Regions from separate parts of the Pantoea sp. X-Soil-MYKO-1785 genome, predicted to be linked through region 1. Evidence: predicted binding sites of a transcription regulator. Region 1 holds the regulator's gene; each other region holds the start of a gene.
What was found. The regulator LexA, encoded in region 1, represses DNA repair genes until DNA is damaged. The targets are predictions, from matches to a motif close to TNCTGTATGTACATACAGNA.
Positions count from the first base shown of each region.

Region 2: the regulator LexA is predicted to act here: its motif matches at 2,150-2,169, upstream of uvrB (excinuclease ABC subunit UvrB).
Region 3: the regulator LexA is predicted to act here: its motif matches at 3,572-3,591, upstream of mutH (DNA mismatch repair endonuclease MutH).

Region 1 is NZ_AP036000.1:289,471-295,478, reverse strand. It holds gene AC6I8D_RS01315 (conjugal transfer protein TraF) at 1-814, opposite strand, end outside; gene zur (zinc uptake transcriptional repressor Zur) at 1,265-1,786, shown strand; gene AC6I8D_RS01305 (CsbD family protein) at 1,859-2,071, opposite strand; gene dinF (MATE family efflux transporter DinF) at 2,243-3,565, opposite strand; gene lexA (transcriptional repressor LexA) at 3,670-4,284, opposite strand; gene AC6I8D_RS01290 (diacylglycerol kinase) at 4,390-4,758, opposite strand; gene plsB (glycerol-3-phosphate 1-O-acyltransferase PlsB) at 4,888-6,008, shown strand, end outside.
Region 2 is NZ_AP036000.1:1,252,649-1,258,656, forward strand. It holds gene bioD (dethiobiotin synthase) at 1-626, shown strand, start outside; gene AC6I8D_RS05855 (ABC transporter ATP-binding protein) at 631-1,353, opposite strand; gene uvrB (excinuclease ABC subunit UvrB) at 2,246-4,267, shown strand; gene AC6I8D_RS05865 (gluconeogenesis factor YvcK family protein) at 4,269-5,174, opposite strand; molybdenum cofactor riboswitch at 5,380-5,513, shown strand; gene moaA (GTP 3',8-cyclase MoaA) at 5,503-6,008, shown strand, end outside.
Region 3 is NZ_AP036000.1:3,371,072-3,377,079, forward strand. It holds gene ptsP (phosphoenolpyruvate--protein phosphotransferase) at 352-2,598, opposite strand; gene rppH (RNA pyrophosphohydrolase) at 2,611-3,138, opposite strand; gene mutH (DNA mismatch repair endonuclease MutH) at 3,823-4,500, shown strand; gene AC6I8D_RS15955 (TerC family protein) at 4,600-5,310, shown strand; gene AC6I8D_RS15960 (YgdI/YgdR family lipoprotein) at 5,429-5,647, shown strand; gene AC6I8D_RS15965 (NADP(H)-dependent aldo-keto reductase) at 5,788-6,008, shown strand, end outside.

The DNA of each region.
Region 1 (6,008 bases):
CAACGTTAAAGCCGGTATCCGTACTGCGATACTGGCTATTGTTGATGTCACTTTTGTCATAGTTGTAAATGCTGGCGGTGTAGTTATACAGCCAGGTTTTTTGCACTTTCGGCGTGACGCCCACCGACACCGGCTGACCGGCAATGGTGAACTCATGTGCCAGTGCGACGCCATAGTCGGTGACCAGCGCCGCTAAACCGTTGGCGCTGGAGCGCAGGTTATTCTGGTCGCCCGGACGAGGAAGCACCGTGCCGTTAGCAACACCACGCAGATAGTCGATATCGCTCTGGACCACGTTGGCCCGCACGTGTGCTGTTCCATAGGCTTTGGTGATAAAGGCGAAAGGCAGCGTCTCGTTGGGAATAGTGACCGCCAGCGCCACCCCGGCGTTGCCGTCCGCTTTGTTGCCGCGCAAATCACTGAGCTGATTGGCGACATCGCCTGAGGCAGCGCGCACTTCAGGATAGCCCCGCAGATAATCGGCGAAGGTCAGGTTACCGATCACCTCGCGGTAGCGATCAACGGTATCGGTGATGTCATCCACTTTGTCGATCAGGTGATCTTTATCGGTGACCTGAATACCGGCGGAAGGGAAAATAATACTGACGCTATCGTCGGGTTTGGCTCGTGTCATTAAAGCCGGGTTGGCCAGCACGGCTGAGCCATAAAGAGAAGATGCAACGCCGGTTCCGCCCATGGCGTCATTGCGTGCATCGTACCAGGTCCCCGCCGCCATGGCGGAAGAAGAAAGGAAAAGCGCATTCACTACAGCGGTGTACTTCAGCGCTGAGCGTTGAGCGGATTTTTTCACCATTTGCCTGCCATCACCTGAGAAAGTGCCGTTGAAACATTCAACGACTGAATAGTTTGTTAGCCCTATTGTGAACCCTGGCTAACGCGTTATTGCTGTGAATTCAAAGGAAACAGTCGCTTAATTCAAAGGATTGGACGTTTTCCAATCAGTAAAACATTATTTTTGTTCAAAATACCCGATAATAAATAAAATAATACCAGACATTTCTTAAGTCTTTCTGAACATTACTTCTTAACTCAGTGAGATGCAAAGCAAAAGCGCGACAAAGGCCACCTTAGCCGGTCGACGAGTGGATCTGATTTGGGGCTGATAGCGGCCTCGCCTGCGGATGAACTCGCGTTTTTGATCGACGTCCGAGCAGAATTTGCTGTTTTATCAGGCAACAACCAACCTCTGCGCCGCAAAAATTTGTGTGATAAAATAACATCACTTATCCAGCGGAGAGTTTCCATGTCAAACATGACGTCACAGCAAATAATGACCCAGGCGGAAAAACTGTGCCTGCAGCGCGGTGTGCGTCTGACATCGCAGCGGGCTGAAGTGTTACGATTAATGGCTGAGCAGCCAGGATCGATCAGCGCTTATGATCTGCTGGATCAACTTCGGGTTAGCGAACCTCAGGCCAAGCCACCTACGGTCTATCGGGCGCTGGACTTCCTGCTGGAACAGGGCTTTATCCACCGGGTAGAGTCCAATAACAGCTATGTGATGTGTCACCATTTCGAGGCACCGGCACACACATCAGTAATGCTGGTGTGCGATCGCTGTGCGGCAGTAACCGAAAAGCAGGCGCAGGGAGTAGAGAAGATTATTGCGACGCTGGCTGGAGAGGCGCAATTTGCTCTGCGTCACAGCGTGATTGAAGCACATGGATTATGTGAGAATTGTGTCGAAGTCGAAGCCTGCACCCATCATGAAAGTTGTCAGCACGATCATCAAAGTGAAGGTAAAAAGCGGGGAAAACGCGGGTAATGTGCACATCCTTGTGCGGGTGCCGGTATGAGCGTACCGGGGGGTAGGAGCTTTATCCGTAAATCTGTGTGATTACCAGCGGTAATCTTTGTTCTGACTTTCCCAGTCTGTTACTTCGCGCTCTGCATCTTCTTTGGCATAGCCGTAACGTTCCTGAATTTTTCCGACCAGCTGATCGCGTTTGCCTTCGATAACCTGCATATCATCGTCGGTCAGCTTGCCCCATTTCTCTTTCACTGTGCCTTTGAATTGCTTCCAGTTGCCGCTCGCTTGATCTTTATTCATGGCAGACCTCTATGTCATCCTTTGGTTACATCATTTATCTTGAAAGAAAACAAAATGACGATATAAAGCGCTGGTTCACTGCGCTGCTTACGGTTAATTATAGTAGAAGATTTTAGGTTTGCCGAAACAATACAGAATAATCTGTAGCCTGAGCGCGTCAGAGGCCGGCTATCAGGCGTTAAACCAGCTGTTCTGCTGCCAGTGTTTACGCCAGATCAGCCATAGCGACAGACCACGCAGCGCCAGGAAAACGCTAACTGCCAGCCACAAGCCATGGTTGCCCAGCAGCGGGACGCTAAGTAGCGTCAGGAAGTAACCGAGTGCCGCCACCACCATGCTGTTACGCATCTCCCGGCCGCGGGTTGCACCGATGAACATGCCATCCAGCAGATAACACCAGACCCCCACCAGCGGCAGGATCACCTGCCATATCAGATAGCGATCGGCCGCCTGTTGCAGCTGTTCGATCGAGGTCAGCAGCGCCACGATGTGCGAACCGAAACACGCATAAATCAATGAGAACAGCAAGGCCACCACCAGCGCCTGTCGGCAGGCAGAGTGCCAGACGCGCAGCAGCCGGCTGCCATCCTTCGCACCATGCGCCTCACCGGCGAAGGCTTCAACCGCGTAGGCAAAACCATCCAGCGCATAGGCGGTAAAGGTGATAAACATCAGCAATACCGCGTTCACCGCCACCACCTGCGGACCGATGCGTGCGCCCAGCACCGTCAGCGAGGCAAAACAGAGCTGCAGCATTAACGAACGCAGCATAATGTCGCGATTAAGACGCAGCAGCCGCTTCATGTCACCGCGCCAGCTCTGCTTCAGCATTGCCGGGGTGATGCCACGCAGTTTCAATACCCGCCAGACCATCACCGCACCGACGGCCAGCGTTATATACTCTGCCAGTGCGGTCGCGGTTGCCGCGCCTGCCACACCCCAGTGCAGGCCCATCACCAGCCACAGATCGAGTACAATATTGACCAGATTGCCGATCACCAGCAGGATGACCGGCGCACGCGCGTACTGCACGCCCAGCAGCCAGCCAAGGATCACCAGATTTGCCAGAGTGGCGGGCGCACTCAGCCAGCGGATCTGAATAAACAGCGTCGCCTGTTGCAGAACGCTGGCATCGCCGCCAATCAGATCGGTCGCCAACGCAGCGATTGGCGAACGCAGGCAGACGAACAGCACGCCAGCCAGCAGCGCAATGATTAAAGGCTGGGTCAGCGCACGTGCCAGTGCCAATTTATCGCCGGCACCAAAAGCCTGCGCCGTCAGGCCGGTGGTACTCATTCGAAGGAACAGCAGCAGCATGAAGAGGAAACTGGTGATTGTCGTACCGACCGCAACCCCGCCAAGATAGACCGGGCTGTCGAGGTGACCAATGACAGCAGTATCGACCACTCCCAGTAAAGGAACGGTGATGTTAGAAAGGATCATCGGCAGCGCCAGCCGCCAGAGGTTTTTGTCGGTAGCCGTTAAAAAACGCATTCGCAGTTCCGTGCTCGGTGCCGCTGCAGAGAGGGGAGCAGCAGCGACAAAATTAGGGCAGACAGAATAGCATCAGACGCTACGAATGCGTGGTTATGTCAGACTCAGAGCCATTCGCCGTTGCGAACCACACCGACCGCCAGACCTTCGACCGTCAGCGACTGAGCGCGCGTATCGACGATAATTGGCTCAAAATCACTGTTTTCAGGCAGCAGATGCACAATAGCACCCTGCTTCTTCCAGCGTTTAACCGTTACTTCATCATCAATGCGGGCCACCACAACCTGGCCATTACGCACGTCCTGGGTTTTATGTACTGCGAGCAGGTCGCCATCCATAATCCCGATATCTTTCATCGACATTCCACTGACGCGCAGCAGAAAATCAGCAGAAGGTTTGAACAGGCCCGGATCCACTTTGTAATGGGTTTCGATGTGCTCCTGCGCCATGATCGGCTCACCGGCAGCAACCCGGCCAATCAACGGCAGACCTTCAGACGCTTCTTCTTCCATCAACAGGCGAATACCGCGTGAGGCGCCAGAAACAATCTCAATCACCCCTTTACGTGCCAGTGCCTTAAGATGCTCTTCTGCCGCGTTCGGCGAGCGGAAACCCAGCTGCGCGGCAATTTCTGCACGCGTAGGCGGCATGCCCGTTTGAGTAATATGGTCGCGAATCAGGTCATAGACCTGCTGCTGCCTGCTGGTTAATGCTTTCATCCCGCCCCCTGGTTGTTTATACAGTCGCTGTGAGTATATACAGGTATTGGTGAAATGGAAACCGATTCTCAGGCAAAACGCGCCATCTGACGCGTTGTGGAAGGCTTATCGCAAATGCGACCAAAGCAGCGCGATCCAGACAAACAGTGCCAGTAAGATGCTGATCAGCACCGCCGCGGAGCCCATATCCTTGGCCCGTCCGGCCAAAGGGTGGCGCTCCTGACCGATACGATCCACTACCGCCTCAATGGCGCTGTTGAGGATTTCGACAATGACCACCAGCACCACAGCGCCAATCATCAGAATGCGGGAGACGATATCGACATCCAGCCAGCAGGCGACAATAATGGCGGCCAGCGCGGCCAGCGCCTCCTGGCGGAAAGCGGCTTCGTGTTGCCAGGCGGCGCGCAGGCCCTGCCATGAATAACCTGCGGCTTTCACTATTCTTACAAAACCGGTGGCATTATTTGCCATAGTAAGTGGAACCCTTTCATCGGATTGACGTCAATGTCTGGGCTGCGTGCAATTGGCACCACCACAGATCTTCGCTGCGCTTTCTGGTATGCTTGCGGCGCTTTGCTAACAAGAGGCTTCATGTTGTCTATGTCAGGTTGGCGTAAACTTTATTACAAATTACTGAATTTACCATTGTCCTTTTTGGTAAAGAGTAAGGCCATTCCGGCCGATCCCGTTTCTGAACATGGTCTGGACCCGACCCGGCCCATTATGTACGTTTTGCCTTACGATTCGAAGGCGGACTTACTGACTTTACGCGCGCAGTGCCTGCGGCATCATCTGCCCGACCCGCTTTCTCCGCTGGAGATTGATGGTTCGCTGCTGCCGCGCCACGTTTTTATCCACGATGGCCCGCGTGTGTTCCCCTATTTTGTCCCCAGCGTTGAATCGGTGAAAATCTTTCACGATTACCTGGACCTGCACCGCAATAATCCCAAGCTGGATATCCAGATGCTGCCGGTGACGGTGATGTTTGGCCGGGCGCCAGGCCGTGAGGTTCAGGGCGAAGATACGCCGCACCTGCGGGTGCTGAACGGTGTGCAGAAATTCTTTGCGGTAATCTGGCATGGACGCGACAGTTTTGTCCGTTTCTCGCCGACTGTTTCGCTGCGCCGTATGGCAACCGAACACGGCACCGACCAATCAATCGCCCAGAAACTGGCCCGGGTGGCGCGCATTCATTTCGCCCGTCAGCGGCTGGCGGCAGTTGGCCCACGCTTACCGGCACGTCAGGATCTGTTTAATCGTCTGCTGCAATCCAAAGCGATTGAAAAAGCGGTAGAAGACGAAGCGCGCAGCAAAAAAATCTCCCATGAAAAAGCGCAGCAAAATGCGGTTGAGATGATGGAAGAGATCGCGGCGAACTTCTCCTATGAGGCGATTCGCGTCACCGACCGCGTCATGGGCTGGCTCTGGAGCCGGCTCTATCAGGGCATCAACGTTAATGGCGGCGAAAAAGTCCGTCAGCTGGCGCAGGATGGCCATGAAATCGTCTATGTGCCTTGCCATCGCAGCCACATGGATTACCTGCTGCTCTCTTACGTGCTTTATCATCAGGGACTGGTGCCGCCGCACATTGCCGCCGGTATCAACCTCAACTTCTGGCCAGCCGGCCCGATTTTCCGTCGTCTGGGCGCATTCTTTATTCGTCGTACCTTCAAAGGCAACAAACTGTATGCCACGGTGTTCCGTGAGTATCTCGGTGAGCT
Region 2 (6,008 bases), 960 kb from region 1:
CGGTCGCCAGTGGCGCACTGTTACAGGCGGCCCGGGCCGCAGGTTATCGCTGCGCCGGCTACAAGCCTGTCGCCTCCGGCTGTGAAATGACGCCGCAGGGGCTGCGCAACAGTGACGCGCTGGCGCTGCAGCGTTACAGCAGCGTGCCGTTAGACTATCAGCAGGTTAATCCGCTGGCGTTCCTTGAACCCACGTCACCGCACATCGTCAGTGCCGAAGAGGGCCGGCCGATCACCCATCAGGCGCTGTCGGCCGGACTGGCGGCGCTGGAACCGCTGGCTGACTGGATTCTGATCGAAGGGGCGGGCGGCTGGTACACCCCGTTATCCGCCACGCACACTTATGCCGACTGGGTCAGCACTGAACAGCTGCCGGTTATTTTGGTGGTTGGCGTTAAACTGGGCTGCATCAATCACGCCATGCTGACCGCAGATGCGGTGCGGGCGCGGGGGTTGCGGCTGGCTGGCTGGATCGCCAACACCGTGGTGCCGCCCGGTCACCGTTATCAGGAATATCTCACCAGCCTGCAGCAGCGACTGCCCGCGCCCTGTCTCGGCACCATTCCGTATCTGACCGGGGCAGCGCAACTGGACAGCTGTGGCCAGTATCTGACCTTACCTGACTAAAGTCTCAGGCCACCGTCAGCCATTTGTTGACGGTGTGATCATCCAGCTGCGCCATTTTGCCCTGCGCCACGTTACGCCCGCGATGCAACAGCAGAAAATAGTCCGCCACGCGGCGTATCAGCGACAGTCGCTGCTCCAGCAGCAGGATGGTCAGGCCGTAGTCGAGATTCAGGCGGCGAATCAGATTCCCCATCTCCTCCTCCAGCCACGGTGACATCCCGTCGGTCGGCTCATCCAGAATTAGCAGCTTAGGCTGCAACACCAGCGCCCGCGCCAGGGCCAGCTGCTGCTGTTGATCGATCGGCAGATCGCCGCTGCGCTGCTGCCGCAGCGAATAGAGCGCCGGAAACAGGTCAAACACCATTTCGGGGATGGCGCGATGGCGGTCAGCCTGATTTGCCCCGGCCAGCAGGGCGATCAGCAAATTATCTTCCACGCTCATCTGGGTAAAAATATGGCGACCCTGCGGCACATAGCCAATCCCCATCTGCGCCCGCTGCTCCGCCGGTTGCAGCAGCAGGTCGGCGGGCGGTGAGCCATCCTCTTTCCAGGAGATCGATCCACTGTTGATCGGCAGCCTGCCCATGATGCAGTTCACCAGGGTGGTTTTCCCCATCCCGGGCCGGCCGAGAACGCCGGTGCAGGTGCCAGGCGACAGATCGAGATCGACATCCCACAGAATATGATTTTGACCGTAAAATTGATTTACCGAACGTAAACTCAGCATCTGACACTCTCCTTCCCGATCATTAGCCTGAATGCTTCCGCTCTGTGTCGTCTGGCAAACAAGTTATCAGCAAGGGCATGCTCCCCTTGCAGTACAGTGCGCTTGTGGCGCGATGACGCCACCCATTCTTGCAATTCCCAGGCCAGATCCCACCGCAGACTTTTTTCAGCCAGTAGCGCGGTGCGGCGGCGCTAAAAGATGAGCAGTGCTTATCAATTTCAACCGGTGATAACATTGCTGCACTTTTGTAGTGCCAGCGGGCGGCGTTTCTGGTGCAGAGGGACGATGACGAGGCAGCTATTCTGATTAAGAATGGGCAGCTAATGTAGCGGATTAGCGGGCGGAGTAAAGAAACTGGTAAAAAAAGCAGAACAATAGTGCAGCGACAGCGGCTAAATTTAGCGGAAAAAAAATTATTTTTAGCGAACCCGAGCGGCAGGGAAAAATTATACACAGCCGATGGCGGCGGGGCTGCCATCACTTATCCACCATTCCTGTGGATAACCTTGTGCATTAGGTAATGAAAACAGGTTGGAAGCGAGGAAATACGCGGCCTGGTTACATAATGTCGAGATTCTGGGCTTTTAGACATAAGTCAGTAAATTCAACTGCTTATTAAAAAACAAGCCTGCGAATTATCTGTCAGTTCATCGAACTGTAATTTTGTGACGGTCTATTGACAAATGTTAAATCCGATCCCCGCCTGGGGATAACCTTGCGCAACGGCCTGTGCGATGAAGCAAGCGGCAATCGACGGTGAAAAAGTATCCCGACAGTGACGATCACTCTGCCTTAATACTGTTTTTATATCCAGTATTATTTTCTGGCAAAATCACCATAGCAGAGTAAAATAGTGGGCTGCCCGCCGACTTCTTCAGCAGGAACTGCATTCATGAGTAAAGCCTTTAAATTGAATTCCGCTTTCAAACCTTCTGGCGATCAGCCAGAGGCGATTCGTCGTCTGAAAGAGGGGCTGGAAGATGGACTGGCCCACCAGACCTTATTAGGCGTAACCGGCTCGGGGAAAACCTTCACCGTCGCCAACGTGATTGCCGATCTCAACCGTCCAACCATGGTTTTAGCGCCCAACAAAACGCTGGCGGCGCAGTTGTACGGTGAAATGAAGGAGTTTTTCCCGGATAACGCAGTAGAATTTTTCGTCTCTTACTACGACTACTACCAGCCGGAAGCCTATGTGCCGAGCTCCGACACCTTTATCGAAAAGGATGCCTCGGTTAACGAACACATTGAGCAGATGCGTCTGTCGGCGACCAAAGCGCTGCTGGAGCGGCGCGATGTGATTGTGGTCGCCTCGGTTTCGGCGATCTACGGTCTGGGCGATCCCGATCTCTACCTGAAAATGATGCTGCACCTGACCCGCGGCATGATTATCGACCAGCGCAGCATTCTGCGCCGACTGTCGGAGCTGCAGTACACCCGCAACGATCAGGCGTTCCAGCGCGGTACGTTCCGGGTGCGCGGCGAAGTGATCGACATCTTCCCGGCCGAATCGGACGATATCGCCCTGCGCGTTGAACTGTTCGACGAAGAAGTAGAGCGCCTGTCGCTGTTTGACCCACTCACCGGCCAGATTGACTCGGTGGTGCCGCGCTTTACCATCTACCCGAAAACGCACTACGTGACGCCGCGTGAGCGCATTCTGCAGGCGATGGAAGATATCAAACTGGAACTGGCGGATCGCCGTCGGGTGCTGCTGGAGAACAATAAACTGCTGGAAGAGCAGCGTATTACCCAGCGTACCCAGTTTGACCTGGAGATGATGGGCGAGCTGGGCTACTGCTCCGGCATCGAAAACTATTCGCGCTATCTTTCCGGGCGCGGACCAGGCGAAGCGCCACCAACGCTGTTTGACTATCTGCCAGCCGATGGCCTGCTGGTGGTCGACGAATCGCACGTCACCATCCCGCAGATTGGCGGCATGTATAAAGGCGACCGGGCGCGTAAAGAGACGCTGGTGGAGTACGGTTTCCGTTTGCCGTCGGCGCTGGATAACCGTCCGATGAAGTTTGAAGAGTTTGAAGCACTGGCACCCCAGACTATCTACGTGTCGGCCACGCCGGGTAAATATGAGCTGGAAAAATCGGGCAGCGAAGTGATCGACCAGGTGGTGCGTCCTACCGGGCTGCTCGACCCGATTCTCGAAGTGCGTCCGGTGGCGACCCAGGTCGACGATCTGCTGTCGGAGATCCGTCAGCGGGTGGCGATCAATGAACGTGTGCTAGTGACGGTGCTGACCAAGCGTATGGCGGAAGATCTGACCGAATATCTGGAAGAGCACGGTGAGAAAGTGCGTTACCTGCACTCCGATATTGATACCGTTGAACGCATGGAAATTATCCGCGATTTACGTCTGGGTGAGTTTGATGTGCTGGTGGGCATTAACTTACTGCGTGAGGGGCTGGATATGCCGGAAGTGTCGCTGGTGGCGATTCTGGACGCGGATAAAGAGGGCTTCCTGCGCTCCGAACGCTCACTGATTCAGACCATCGGTCGTGCGGCGCGTAATATCAACGGCAAGGCGATTCTCTACGGCGATAAAATTACCCCGTCAATGGCGCGGGCGATTGAAGAGACCGAACGCCGCCGCGAGAAGCAGCAGCAGTACAATGAAGAGAACGGCATTGTGCCGCAGGGCCTGAATAAGAAAATTACCGATATTCTGGAACTGGGCAACAACGTGGTGAAAACCCGGGGCAAAGCCAAACCCGCCCGTCGCGGTGCGGCCGAGGCCGAAGCGGATTACCTGGCGCTGTCGCCGCAGGCCCTGCAGAAAAAGATCCACGAGCTGGAAGGGCAGATGCAGCAACATGCGCAGAACCTGGAGTTCGAACAGGCGGCCAGCGTGCGCGATCAGCTGCATGAGCTGCGCACGCTGTTTATTGCCACCTCATAACTCAGCTAAAGCCCTGAATGGCGTGTTCCAGCGCCACCCGCAGCAGCTGGCGGTCGTGACGATATTTGATATCGGCGGCCTCCAGCGGCTCGCGGACGATCAGCCGGTTATCCACCTGACTGATGTCGGCGGAGGGACTGACCACAATCGCGTCAATTACCCGTTTGCCAATGTAGCGCTCCATCATCGCCAGTTTGTCGGCGACCGTCAGGCTGGCTGCCGCCGGGCTGAGTTCGCGTCCCAGATTGCCGATAAAGACCATGGTGGCGGGCGTCCGGCGCAGAGCCTGCGCCATCTCTTCCATCAGCAGAATCGGCATCAGGCTGGTGTAAAAGCTGCCTGGCCCGATCAGGATTAAATCCGCTTCGCCAATCGCATCCAGCGCTTCCCGCGTCGGCTGGACGTTGGGATGCAACATCATCTCCTGCGGCGGCTGTTTCATCTCATCAATCGCGGTTTCGCCGTAAACCATGTTGCCTTCCACATCGAGCGCCACCAGATCCACCGGTTGCTCCGACATCGGAATCAAAAAGGCATCGACCTTCAGCAGGTTACGAATGATATTGATCGCTTCCAGTGGACGCACGCTCAGGTGATCGAGCGCTTTCAGCATCAGGTTGCCAAGGTTGTGTCCGGCCAGTTCGCCGTTCCCGGCAAAGCGATACTCAAACATCGCTGAAGCCACGCTCGGTTCGGCGATCAGCTGGTTAAGGCAGTTACGCATATCGCCCCAGGCGATGCCGCCTTCTGAGCGGCGAATACGGCCGGTTGATCCGCCATTATCGGTGGTGGTTACAATGCCGGTGAGGCGTGAGCCGAGCGGCGACAGGGCAGACATCACGCGGCCTAAGCCATGTCCGCCACCCAGTGCCACCACGCGATCGAGGTCGGCCAGTGTGCGATTCATACTTCTCCTTAACATCGTCTCGCGTGACGTCGCTCTAAACGCTAAACCCGCGCGGATGACTTGCGTCAAAATCTGAAACGCATTTTACCGTATCCTGTAGCGAAAATGCGGTGAAAATTCGATATGTATCAGAATATATAACGAAAACGGCGAATGGAAGAGTCGCGTAAATCGCGCTACCATCTTGATTAACCGCGCTGATCAACGGGTCAGCGTACACTCTAGCCTGATTGCCTACGTCTGCGGATAGGGGAGTCAGGCCGTAGCCATTGAGCTACCAGGGTGCAGGAAGAAATGACTGCATCTCCCAATCTGGAAAGGTGTTCTGGTGTCACAATTTACTGATGCATACGCGCGTAAGTTCTATTACCTGCGCCTGTCGGTCACGGATGTGTGTAACTTCCGCTGTACCTACTGTCTGCCCGATGGCTACAAGCCGCACGGCATTCGCAACAAAAGCTTTCTCTCTCTGGATGAAATCCGCCGCGTGACGCGGGCTTTCGCCGCGGCCGGCACGGAAAAAGTGCGGCTGACCGGCGGCGAGCCGTCGCTGCGCCGCGATTTTACCGACATTATCGCGGCGGTGCGTGAGAACCGCTCGGTGCGTCATATCGCCGTCACCACCAACGGTTACCGGCTGGCGCGCGACGTGAAGCAGTGGCGTGAGGCGGGATTAACCGCACTGAACGTCAGCGTCGACAGCCTTGATGCCCGTCAGTTCCACGCCATTACCGGTCAGGATAAATTCCATCAGGTGATGGCGGGCATCGACGCCGCCTTTGACGCCGGTTTTCAGCAGGTGAAAGTCAATAGCGTGCTGATGCGCGATCTCAA
Region 3 (6,008 bases), 3.1 Mb from region 1:
TGTCAGGCACATAAATTAAGGCTGCGCATCATAGCACAGCCGGTTTTGTGAATTGTCCCGCAAATGTAAACGCGGATAACGCCCAGAGTCTGACCCTTCAGGCGTATATTGTTGCAGCCAGTCTGGTCACGGACAGCGCGCAACAACCGGAGCGTACACGCGGTACGTGAGGATTGTGAGCACTGCCCAGGAGCAGAATGGCAAATAAAATAGTCTGGCCCTTCAGGCGTATATTGTTGCAGCCAGTCTGGTCACGGACAGCGCGCAACAACCGGAGCGTACACGCGGTACGTGAGGATGGTGAGCACTGCCCATGAGCAGAATGGCAAATAAAATAGCCTGAAGTGGCGCTTAGCGACCGCCGCGGATTAATCCGCCCAGTCCACGACGCTCCATAAAGGTCGAAACCAGATGACGCACCTCGGTGGCGGTATGCGCATTCATTCCCTGCTCACTCAACTTTTGCGCTTCTTCATGATCCAGATGGCGCAGCAGGTATTTTACCCGCGGCACGTTTTTACCGTTCATGCTGAGATGGTGATAACCCATGCCCACCAGGAGCGCGACGCACATCGGATCGCCCGCCATTTCACCACACAGGCAGAGTTCCAGATTGGCCAGACGGGCTTCGTGGGCGATGGCGTGCAGCGCGCGCAGCATCGCCGGGTGCAGCGAGTCGTAAAGATTGGCCACGCGGGTGTTATTGCGGTCCACCGCCAGCAGATACTGGGTCAGATCGTTGGTGCCGACTGAAACAAAGTCTACGCGCGACGCCAGATGCGGGATCATAAATAGCATCGACGGCACTTCGATCATGATGCCAATGCGCGGCGCGGGGATGGCATAGCCCAGCATCTCTTCTACTTCACGACCGGCGCGGTCGATCAGCCGTTTCGCTTCGTCGATTTCATCAATATGACTGATCATCGGCAGCAGAATACTGAGATTGCCGGATGCCGCATTCGCCCGCAGCATCGCCCGGACCTGCACCAGAAAAATTTCCGGCTGGTCAAGCGTCAGGCGGATGCCGCGCCAGCCCAGACAGGGATTTTCTTCACTGATCGGCATGTAGGGCAGCTGTTTATCTGCCCCGACATCGAGGGTGCGCAGCGTGACGGGCTTGTTGTGAAACAGCTGCAACATGCCCTGATACTGCGCCACCTGCTCCTCTTCTGACGGGAAGCCATTCTGCAGCATGAAGGGAATTTCGGTACGATAAAGACCGATGCCGTCAACCCAACTGCCCAGCGCCTGTTCATGCTCCGGACTTAAACCGGCATTGAGCATCACCTGTATGCGCTCGCCGCTTTTCAGCTCACCTGGTTGATCGACGACCCCTTCCGCCATCTTGCTCAGCGCATTTTCTTCGCTGATCAGACGCTGATACTCCTGCACCAGCACCGGTTCGGGATCGATTAACAGCTCGCCACGGTAACCATCGACGATCAGCAGCCGTTTATTCAGCTGATGCGGCAGAATATCGGCGCCCATCACCGTCGGGATACCCATAGCGCGCGTCAGGATCGCCGCGTGGGAGTTGGCCGCGCCATCGCGCACCACTACCCCAGCCAGCCGTTCGTGCGGCAGTTCAGCCAGCGAGGTGGCGGTCAGCTCATCGGCCACCAGCACGAAGCGCTCCGGCCAGGCATTGGTGCCCACCAGCGAATCATCAAGGTGAAATAGCAGCCGCTGACCGAGCACCCGCAGATCGCCTGCGCGTTCGCGCAGATAGCTGTCGGTCAGCCGGGCGAACTGTTCGGCAAACTTCTCGATTACCTGTTTAACCGCCCACTCCGCCACCGATCCGCGTTCGATCTCATCGAACAGATCTTTTTTCAGCCGGGCATCGGTTAACAGATGCGAGTAAAGGTCGAAGATCGCCGCGCTCTCTTTCTGCACGCTGGCGCTAAATCGTTTACTGAAGCGGCGGAACTCACTGGCGGCCTCGCTCATGGCGAGCGACAGGCGTTCACGTTCGCGCTGAACGTCCAGCGTGGACGCGGCGGAAACCTGATCGAGCAGCGGCTGCGTCTCATCGACCCAGCCCGGCGCCACCGCCACACCCGGTGCTGCCGCAATCGCGCGCACCCGGGTCTGTCGGAACTGGCCAAACAGCTGGCCCATCTGCGATTGCGACAGCAGCGCCGCCATCTGGGTAGCCAGCGTCACCAGAAACGATTCTTCACTCTCGTCGAACTGGCGATGTTCACGCTGCTGAACCACCAGCACGCCAAGCAACTGGCGACGGCTGATAACAGGCACGCCGAGGAAGGAGCGGTAGCGCTCCTCTTTAACTGCGGGGATATATTTAAAGCTGGGGTGACTCTGCGCGTCAGCAAGGTTGATCGGCTCGGCCAGACGGCCGACTAACCCGACAATGCCTTCGTCAAACGCCAGCGTCACGGTGCGGCCGCGCGGCTTTTTCAGTCCGCGCGTCGCCATCAGGTAATAGCAGCGACGATCGTGATCGGCGAGGTAAACGGAACAGACTTCCGTTTCCATCGCCAGACAGATCTCATTGACCAGAATGTCGAGTGCTTCATTCAGACGCGGCGCACTCGCCACTTTTTCTACAATTTCGCGCAACTGAGTGAGCATAAAGGGCGTGGCCTATCCTCTCTTACGTCGATGGGCAGGATTGTTTCGCTGCCCCGCACTCTCCTGCATAGACATCACCACGCCAGCGAATTCCTTCATTACCCGACGATAGACGTCGCGCTTGAAGGAGACAACCTGACGCACCGGATACCAGAAGCTCACCCAGCGCCAGCCGTCGAACTCAGGCGTGCTGCTGTGCTGCACATTGATATCCGCGTCATTAGACATTAACTGCAGAAGAAACCACTTTTGTTTCTGGCCGATACATACCGGCTTTGTGTCCCAACGCACCAAACGTTTTGGCAACTTGTAGCGCAACCAGTTACGGGTAGATGCAAGTATTCGAACATCTTTACGGTGTAACCCTACTTCTTCGAACAGTTCGCGATACATCGCCTGTTCAGCGGTTTCACCGGGATTGATGCCTCCCTGAGGAAATTGCCAGGAGTGCTGTCCAAAGCGCCTGGCCCATAACACTTGTCCCTGCCTGTTACAAATTACGATACCAACATTCGGGCGGTAGCCATCATCATCGATCACCGGACTACCTCAAAGCTAAATTTGAATAGCCTGATTGTTTCACACTCCTTACAGGCGGTAAACCACTGGATTCACGGGGTGTTAAGCGCAAAACTTCGGGATAACTCACAGAGAAGCCGCTAGTTATAAACAATCGCAGCCAGAAAAGTCGATCTTATTCACCTTTTCTGTGGATAGCTTTGTGCAGAACGCGGGAGTTAACTGAATAACCTTGCGGGATGCGTCTGTGATACCAAAAAAGGAAAATTTATTATCATCATGATTATTATAATGAAAACAAGCTAACTGATAAATCCCGGCTCGGCTAATCGACCGATAAAACTGTTCCCCCCTTACAGTTGAGCGAATTTTAACCAGCCAGCATCTTATCCACAACGAATCGCTCAGCCTTAGGCCAGAGCGGGCAAATTATGCCCAAAAGTGCGAAAGTCAAGGCTGTAAATGGAACCAGTACCGCACAGTCAGGCCGGTTATCCCATTTTTCTGTGGATAACCCGGTATGAGATCCTGTTCATTGTTGCGAGTAAGTTGGGATAACCTGAAGCGTCCCATAATATTGCCAGGGTCAATCAGTAAAAAAAGCACGATCTATCATGTTATTATCCCCGCTCAGCACGGTGAATATTTCGGGTAAACCCACTGTGCAACATCCTGTACATTTTTTGAGCACTGCGAGTCATTAATATGAACTACCTGCCAGCACCGCCTGAAGATGAAGCCACCCTGCTGGCCAGGGCAGAGGATTTAGCCGGGTTAACGCTGGAAACGCTGGCCGAACGGGCGGGCCTGACGATGCCTGCCGATCTGAAACGCGATAAAGGCTGGGTCGGTATGCTGCTGGAATTGCATCTCGGGGCCAGCGCCGGCAGCAAAGCCGAACAGGACTTCGCCCATCTCGGCATTGAACTGAAAACAATTCCGATTGATGCCAGTGGCAAACCGCTGGAAACCACCTTTGTCTGCGTCGCCCCGCTCACCGGCAACAGTGGCGTCACCTGGCAGAACAGCCACGTGCGACACAAACTGTCGCGGGTGTTGTGGATCCCGGTTGAAGGCCAGCGGGATATTCCGCTGCGGCAGCGCCGGGTCGGCGCGCCGTTACTCTGGAGCCCCGACGCGGAAGAAGATGAGATGTTACGGCAGGACTGGGAGGAGCTGATGGATATGATCGTGCTGGGCAGGGTTGAGCAGATCACGGCACGGCACGGTGCCTGGCTGCAAATCCGTCCCAAAGCAGCCAACAGTAAAGCCCTGACCGAAGGAATTGGCGATCGCGGCCAACCGATCCTAACCTTACCGCGCGGTTTCTACCTGAAAAAAAGTTTTACCGGACCGCTGCTGGCGCGCCACTTCCTGCTTTAACAATGACATTCTGATCTGATGTGGCGCAATTTTGTGGGAGAGAAGCAAATTCAATGCGTATAATCCCCGTTTAATTTTCGTTTAGGATTGAATGTAGGTATGTTTGAGTGGATTGCCGATCCCAATGCCTGGCTGGCACTGGGAACCCTGACCATCCTTGAGGTGGTACTGGGTATTGATAACATTATTTTCCTGTCGTTAGTGGTCGCTAAACTGCCAAAGCATCAACAAGCCAGCGCGCGCCGTATCGGTTTGTTGGGCGCAATGTTAATGCGTCTGGCCCTGCTGGCCTCTATCGCCTGGGTCGCCCGGTTGACGAATCCGCTGTTTACCCTGATGGACCATGCGTTCTCTGCCCGCGATCTGATCCTGCTGTCTGGTGGTCTGTTCCTGCTGTGGAAATCGAGCATGGAGATCCACGAAACCATCGAAGGTAACGAAGCGGAACAAAAATCTAACGTCCATTCGTTCCTCGGTGCGATCGTGCAGATCATGCTGCTGGATATTATTTTCAGTCTGGATTCGGTGATTACCGCCATCGGCCTCTCCGATCATCTGTTTATCATGATGGCGGCCGTGGTGATCGCGGTGCTAATGATGATGTTCGCTGCCCGCAGCATTGGTGAGTTCGTTGAGCGCCATCCGTCGGTTAAAATGCTGGCGTTAGCTTTCCTGATTCTGGTCGGTTTTACCCTGATTCTGGAGAGTTTCGCGGTGCATGTACCAAAAGGTTACATTTATTTCGCCATGTTCTTCTCAATGGCGGTTGAGTGCCTTAACCTGATGCGCAGTAAGAAAAAAACCGCATAGAAATGTCAAGGGCGAGCGTGCTCGCCCGCAAATTTTCAGATTCCTACGATTACTCCGGCCGGCAAAACGATTTATTACTACACTTTTTGCAGTCGATGATGTGTGGAGATGAGGCGTGATGAAAGGATGGGCAGGTATCGCCATTGTGGCACTAACCGCAGCGATGTTAAGCGGATGCAGTTCTGATTATGTGATGGCAACGAAAGATGGCCGGATGATTATGACCGAAGGTAAGCCGACCATTGATAAAGAGACCGGGCTGGTGCAGTACACCGATCAGTCGGGTCACGCAGTACAGATTAACGGCGATGAGGTTTCGACCATCATTGAACGCTAAGTGCGAAATTGTCTCGCCTGCCACAGATTCCCCACTGGCAGGCGATTTCCCCGACTTTTCCCCCTTCCTTCCCCGCCATTGCTCGCGCTATAGTCCCTGAGGACACAACATTCCATTCCATAAAGAAAAGGAAGCTGGCAATGCACTATCATCGTATTCCCCATAGCACGCTGGAAGTGAGTCAGCTGGGGTTGGGCACCATGACGTTTGGCGAGCAGAACAGTGAAGCCGACGCCCATGCCCAGCTGGATTTGGCTATTCGTTCCGGCATTAATTTTATTGATACCGCCGAAATGTATCCGGTACCACCGCGTCCGGAAACCCAGGGTCTGACCGAACAGTACATTGGCAGCTGGCTGAA